One region of the Bacillus sp. Marseille-Q1617 genome, then DNA from elsewhere that is predicted to be linked to it. Evidence: riboswitches for the same ligand, from Rfam matches in the RefSeq annotation. Region 1 holds a riboswitch; each other region holds the start of a gene.
What was found. A riboswitch is a leader RNA that binds a small molecule or an ion and turns the genes downstream of it on or off. The one in region 1 is predicted to bind cyclic di-GMP.
Positions count from the first base shown of each region.

Region 2: it holds a riboswitch for cyclic di-GMP, as region 1 does, so the genes downstream of both, HWX64_RS13365 (anti-repressor SinI family protein) here and HWX64_RS14545 (hypothetical protein) in region 1, are expected to answer to the same signal.
Region 3: it holds a riboswitch for cyclic di-GMP, as region 1 does, so the genes downstream of both, HWX64_RS00550 (EAL domain-containing protein) here and HWX64_RS14545 (hypothetical protein) in region 1, are expected to answer to the same signal.

Region 1 is NZ_CAHJXM010000002.1:628,776-631,041, forward strand. Features, by position in the region: gene HWX64_RS14535 (murein hydrolase activator EnvC) at 1-279, shown strand, start outside; cyclic di-GMP riboswitch class I at 544-632, shown strand; gene HWX64_RS14540 (hypothetical protein) at 774-1,046, shown strand; gene HWX64_RS14545 (hypothetical protein) at 1,126-1,443, opposite strand; cyclic di-GMP riboswitch class I at 1,466-1,560, opposite strand; gene HWX64_RS14550 (class I SAM-dependent methyltransferase) at 1,863-2,266, shown strand, end outside.
Region 2 is NZ_CAHJXM010000002.1:361,441-363,706, reverse strand. Features, by position in the region: gene HWX64_RS13375 (YwpF-like family protein) at 250-690, shown strand; gene HWX64_RS13370 (helix-turn-helix domain-containing protein) at 783-1,103, shown strand; gene HWX64_RS13365 (anti-repressor SinI family protein) at 1,133-1,267, opposite strand; cyclic di-GMP riboswitch class I at 1,302-1,430, opposite strand; gene HWX64_RS13360 (TasA family protein) at 1,823-2,266, opposite strand, start outside.
Region 3 is NZ_CAHJXM010000001.1:90,308-92,573, reverse strand. Features, by position in the region: gene HWX64_RS00555 (ABC transporter permease subunit) at 1-233, opposite strand, end outside; gene HWX64_RS00550 (EAL domain-containing protein) at 414-1,124, opposite strand; cyclic di-GMP riboswitch class II at 1,216-1,297, opposite strand; gene HWX64_RS00545 (DNA-3-methyladenine glycosylase) at 1,408-1,992, opposite strand; gene HWX64_RS00540 (P1 family peptidase) at 2,080-2,266, opposite strand, start outside.

The DNA.
Region 1 (2,266 bases):
GCAGATGGATATGTCATCAAGAGCCAATACAGCTCAAGCTACGGTAACGTTGTATACATCACTCACTCGATTAACGGAAAAACCTTTACTACAGTCTATGCCCATATGTCTTCTTCATCAGTAAGCAGCGGACAGCCTGTAGACAAAGGACAGCAAATCGGGTACATGGGGAACACAGGTTATTCCTTCGGTCAGCATTTACACTTTGAACTTCATGCAGGTTCATGGAATGCGTCGAAATCAAACTCTGTTAACCCGCGCCAATATATCAATTTCTAATAGAATAGTAGTCTATGAAAAATCCTGCCATATGTTTATGGCAGGATTTTTTTGGATAATAGTTTACAAAATACTTCTCTCTATTCTAATATTCATAAAAGAATAATCCTCGACCCTTACAAATCATACGCTATAATGTATAATGAAATAAATGTCGAAAAAGTAAGTTTTTTGCACAAAAACTCTTTCCTCTATTGCTGGTAACTGGTACTATAGTATTGTTGTGGATGAAACTAATTTATATCATTTGAACTATTTAACAACCTTCGATAACGGCAAACTAATTCGAAAGATTAGGACGCAAAGCCACGGATCTAACGTTTTTTTAAAACTATGACCGCCGGGCTACCGAAAAGGATTGGTACATAAATGAACGCTGTCGCCAACTGACAGTTTCATTTAGCCCGCCATTCTTTTTGGCGGGCTTATTTTTTTATAGAGCCCAAGGTCACTGCAGGCAGGCAAACATCTGAAAACAGAAAGGAGATTACAAGATGGAACAAATAAATACTTCTGATGTAAGAAGACAATTGAGAAGTTTTTGCAGGAGAAATCGTTCCTCTTTGAAGAAGTACAGCTCCTATACTGCGGAAGAAATCAGCGATATGGTATTAAGCAGGCTGGGCTGTGAAGAGGTTAAGAGAATCGTAGACGACATCCAGCTGATCGATCGCAGAGGCGGAAACACGGGATTTTACTTGTTGCTTATTTTAGAAGCACTGAAGGGTTCACAAAAAGCTAGTTCAAATGAGAGGGCAATTATATAATAAAACCGGAAGTCCAATTTTTTTGACCGCCGGTTTTTTTGTTATTTTAAATTGACCCTTCGTTAAGATCAATCCTCCATTATGCAGACTTCGATAGCCAATGCTCCAGGTTCTTTTCAGCCGTACGAATATCCATTGTGATGTTAGTGAGCAGTTCAAAATGGTGATCTCTTTCACCATGATGTTTCAATAATTGAAAGATAGCAGGCTTTTGATACTTGATCACTGTCATCACTTCCATCATTGGCAAGTAAGCTTCTTTAGGCTGAATGCGCAAAAAAGAGCATATGAGCTGGATATACTCACCTGCGTGCTTTTGTTCATCGCTACTCAATTCAATCAATGCATGTAACCTGCTTATATGACGTTTAATCGTTTGCAATTCTTCAAATGTCATTGTGATATCCCCTTTATCTTTTGTTGGCGGCCCGGCCATCCTGGCGGTAATGATAGAATCCGCCCTAAATCCGCAGCTATGCGTCCTTCCTTTTAAGGAAGTATGCCGTTTTCAACAGAAACCCGGACTTCCATCTTTTCCTTATTATCGACTGCCTGTCCTATCCCGTTAATCGTATTAAAGATAAAGTAATAGTTCTAAATTACTAAATTGAAATTTACGTTAAAGAAGTCAATCTACTTGATTGGTGTGGAGAAAAGCATCATACTTACATACATAAGAGGGTATCTTAGTTCAGACCGATTATTGCCCAAACGGTCTATATATCCGTAAAAGTGAAAAGAATGGAATAAACCGATTATTCTTCGATGGACTGACTATTCAGACCTAAACAAACCAACAAAACGGAGGGACCAACCATGCAAGGACACGGACATCTTTTTCAACACCACAAAGCATCCAAACTGCTCGATCCAAAACGGCAGGAAATGGTGCCGGTGGACAAAGTACTCGAGCTTCTTCAATTGGATAGAAATGACCTCCTCGCCGACCTCGGATGCGGCAACGGCTATCTGACACTGCCGATCGCAAAGTCGGTAGATACAAAGGTACATGCCGTCGACCTTCAGCAAGAGATGCTCGAATATCTCCAGCACCGTGCCAAGGAAGCGGATGTAACCAATATTGAATATGAAAAAGCCTCGCTGGAATACTTAAGTTTTAACAAGAACACTCTGGACAAAGTTGTTTCTGCATTCGTCCTGCATGAAGTACCGAATCTGACCAAGGTATTCCAAGATTTGAATGACATGCTGAAAGACGA
Region 2 (2,266 bases), 270 kb from region 1:
TCCTTTCTCTTTGGAATGATTTCATCTTACACCCCTTCTTTCAAGCTTGTAAAATCGTTAATTTCCGAAATTCAAAACCAAAACAGCCTTAGATTCGGTAAATTCGTCTAGGGAGATTTTCGATTTTCGTCGCAAAATAAGGCCAAATATCGGAAATCAGACTTTTTTAACACAATTTGATATTAGGGATTCTTTTCACGCTGTGATATAATTTTTTTAACAATACCTATTTATAGGAGATGTTCGTTCATGAAAACCTTTAAAGTGATTTCACTGCAGGTAGTTGATAATGATGAACTCCAGGATTTTGAAATTGAGGACGGTTTGATCATCAATAAAGAGGATGAGAAGAGGACGTGGCTTGTCGAAACATATATGCCCCAAGATCACATTGAGTTTTTCCAAAAGGCCCAGCAGAAAAAAAGCGACTTGGAAATACAGGTCGTCATTTCCCACAAAGCAAATGATCCTGCCGCTTTCATGACATCCATACGCTGCATCAAGAAAATGAACGGCCGCATGAGTATTTTATTTGAAGGAAAATTAAAGAAGCAGCGGAACGAATATGCCGAGCTTTTATTGGACGACTTGCTTCAAAGAGGATATTCCGGTGAGGAACTGATGAAAGAATTCCGCGAGAAGATGGTATCCAAGCCGCGTATCCCCGCAACATCAAAACCGAGCGTCTAATTTTACGTGAATATGTAAACTTCTTGTAGAGTACCCGTTGACGGTTTGATATAATTACATTATCGAAACGATTTTATAGGCAGGTGTCCGCGATGATCGGGGAAAGAGTGAAAAAGTATAGACAGGAAAAAAGAATGTCTATGACAGAGCTGGCTGAAAAAGCTGGGGTTGCTAAGTCATATCTGAGCTCCATCGAGCGCAACATTCAACAAAACCCATCCATTCAGTTTTTAGAAAAAGTCTCTGCCGCTTTGGGAATCTCGATGGACGCGTTATTGCATGATGAATCCGAAAACACAGCAGTTGACCGTGAATGGATCAAGATTGCAGAGGAAGCGATGGATTCTGGAATAACGAAAGAACAATTCCGTGAGTTTATTGAATTTAATAAATGGAAATTGGGCAACAAATAAGTCTTGCAGGTTCTGCAAGACTTTTTACGTTAAACCACTTTATATTCTTCAGCTGCTTTTTTACTATGATTTTGTAAATACTCTCTAATTTCATTCTTTGAAATCCCTGCATCCAATGCCTGTTTAACTAGTTCAACCCATTCAACATCAAGTTCACGCTTCATCAATACCATTCCTCCCAAAATACATATATGTATTTCAGGCAATCCAGCCATCTTAGCCGTCCAATGTGCAATTAGTTATGTATATTACCTTTTTTCCACATCTTCTTACCTTAGATCTGTGACTTTGCGTCCCTGCTTTTCAGCAGGTTTGCCTTTGTCTGACTAGCTCCTTAGAACTATACCCATTATACTAATGAACAACCTTCAATTTTGTTGTTTTTTGTCTTTTCTGACAATTATTTTTACACTTTTTTCCTACATTTACTGTTATTTTTTGACAAACGATTAATCATTTTACTAAAAATAGGCTAATTGATAAAAGAAACGAAGAAACTTGTGTCGAATTACTGCGAATTATTACACCTTATGTTAATGTGGTAAGCTTCTAATTTCTTCTTTAAGGGAAGGACTTTTTCATTAATATTCTGGAAGGTTTTGGAGTCGTAAAAAGGATGATCAGTTAAGTCATTTCCGCAGGATGGACAGATCCATTGACCATATTCGGTGCTGCTAAATGATGGTCGCGTACATCGGGTGCAGATTTTTCTATACATACTATACCTCATTCCTTTCCCGAAGGTGGTTTTCTGCTAGCTTAAAGTTTGATGCTGCCATTACGTTCTTCTTACTTTTGGTATAAAGATATAAGCTCATACCTGTTATCAATAGTGCTATCCCCGCTACTAAAATCTTATAATAAATTGTTCCTGTATATGGTAAAACACCATTTCCATCGACCGGAAGTGCAGCCCCCATTGGCCCTTCTACAAAAAAATTAAATTGAAATTCCGTCGATAACCCCTGAAATTCGTTTCCGAGTTCATATGGTATTTCTACTTTAAAATACAGAATTTCAGAGGAATTGCTCTCAAGTTCCCGGGCGTCCAATTCTTTAAAATCTTTTAACTTTCCCTTTACTAAGATATTCTTCTTATCACTCACTTCAATAAATAATTCATTGTAAAACTTCTCTGATCCCTTTAAAAATTGATTAGAAAA
Region 3 (2,266 bases), on a different contig from region 1:
TAAGGATCCCACAGCATATCCATGAAATGTTCCGTATATCCTTTATATGTATAACTCCAATTTTCTTTATCCCAAAATGCAAAGAAAAACTTAACAACTTCTTCGGAATACCCGATGAAGTTATAAAGGCCCCTTTCTCTCATTGCTTGTGGAGCAACGCTGATGGCAATGATCCCGAGAAATCCAAGAAAATAATAGAACACGAATTTAAGCGGAAACCTCCAAAATCTCATAGTAATCCCCTTTTTCTTTTTTTCTTCAGTTTAATTGATGTTGTAAATTTTTTCAATTTTATTTCAATTACAACAATTCAATTTCAAGTAAGCAGCGGAACCGGCTCATGGAAAAATGTAAGCATAACAAAAAGGGACACTCAGTCATGAATATAACCAAGCATCCCTATCTTTCATTATTCATGCCAGCAGCCGACTCGGACGGCCGAGAAAATAGCCCTGCCCAATCGTGATGCCAAGTTCCTTTGCCACAAGCATATCTTCTTCTTGTTCTATTCCTTCTAATATGATGAGTGTATCCCTGCCGTAGAATTGATGAAAGAAAGAGATAAAACGCTGTTTTCTTTCACATACAGCTAAATCTTTTGCAAAATAGCGGTCAAGCTTGATGATATCCGGTTCGAATTCGATGGCCTTTTTTATAGAAGCAGTCCCTTGTCCAAAATCGTCAATGGCATATAAAACATTGTATTGTTTAAGATTCTTTAGAGCCTTCAGTAATAAGGGATTCTGCCAGAGCTCATCTGAAGTCGATTCATTCAGCTCAAATACAAGCCGTCCAGAGAGTTCAGGATAGGTCTCCATGAGATGGTCGAAGTATTTATGAAAGCTTGGGTGTAAGAGCGTGGTCACATACACATTCAAGAACAGCTTTCCATTCTGGTTCTGATTATGCAAGAACCCCTCAATCGCTTTTGAAATCGATAGGGTATCAAGCTTATACAAAATGTTAGCCTTCATGGCCGTCTGGAAAAGCGTCTCTGGATTCTCCTTATAGATATTCCGCAGCAAAGCTTCATACCCGTAAAGCGATTGACAGTGATCAATTGTATATAATGGCTGATAATCATGATAGATAAAGTCATCTTGAAAAATCGTAAATATATTCATAAAACCCCTGTACTCTCTTATCGTAAGTTTTTTGGAATGGAATTCTTTATTTGAAACAAAAAAGACCACATGAAAGAACGTATGAATACGTTCGTATGTGGTCGGTTGCGCTACTAGCTCCCCAGAATGTAAGCGCCCATCTATCATTCAGGTTCACAGCTCCCAATATGCGAAATTTATCATTTTATGTAGAAAAAAATCTTAATAAGTAAAATATACCATAAAACTAGTACATTGGGAGTATTTTTTCATTATTTATTTGAAAATTTAGAATCCGTTACCGCTATCTGGATACATATGGATTCCCCTTCACCCAAAAACGCCATGGATATTCTCTTGCTTCCCCGGTGTTATCAATACCGATTCTTTTTCCTGAAGCAATTTCCAATGGGGTATATCCCTCTGTTATGATAAGCGGCGGCTCAGTATAAAATCTTCCATAGTCCTCCATGGTAATCCCTAAAGCTTTCGTCAATTTACCGGGGCCGCTCGTCCAGTTTTTCATCGGATGTCCTTTTCTTCTTTCCTCCATTAAGTCGAGACCCTCAAGCGGCTCGACCGCCCTGATCAGGATGGCATTAGGCACCCCGATTTCAGCGGATACCACATTGACCAGGCAATGGGTATGCATCAAATATGTATATATCCGGCCTGCTTCATGGAACATAATCTCCGTCCGCTTTGTCCGTCGATTGCCGAAGCTGTGGGCGGCCCTGTCTTCAGGACCCAGATAAGCTTCAGTTTCCACGATATAGCCTGAAGCAATTCCTTCCTCCGTTTCCTTTACGAGCACACAACCTAAGAGCGATTGAGCAAGCTCTAAGGTCGGCCTTTCGTAAAAAGAGAGAGGCAGAGGTGTGTAGTTCATCATTTCACATCCTTATCTAATTCCTTCCTTATATATTTCCTCTTTACCTGCAGGAAAAAACCTTTTAATTCAGCAAACCTTTTCCCCTTATTTCTTTAAACCGGTCAGGCACTCCAACGGAATGGCTTCCACTCGCCGGTCGTTTCTTCCTGTCGTTGTTTCTGCACCCGCCAGGGCATTCCATATTGCTTCCTCGACACAATCCACGGCCATTTCAAAAAGGGTAGACATCATCTCCCCATCTTCTTTAATGAACGAGTATGTTAATATGTTG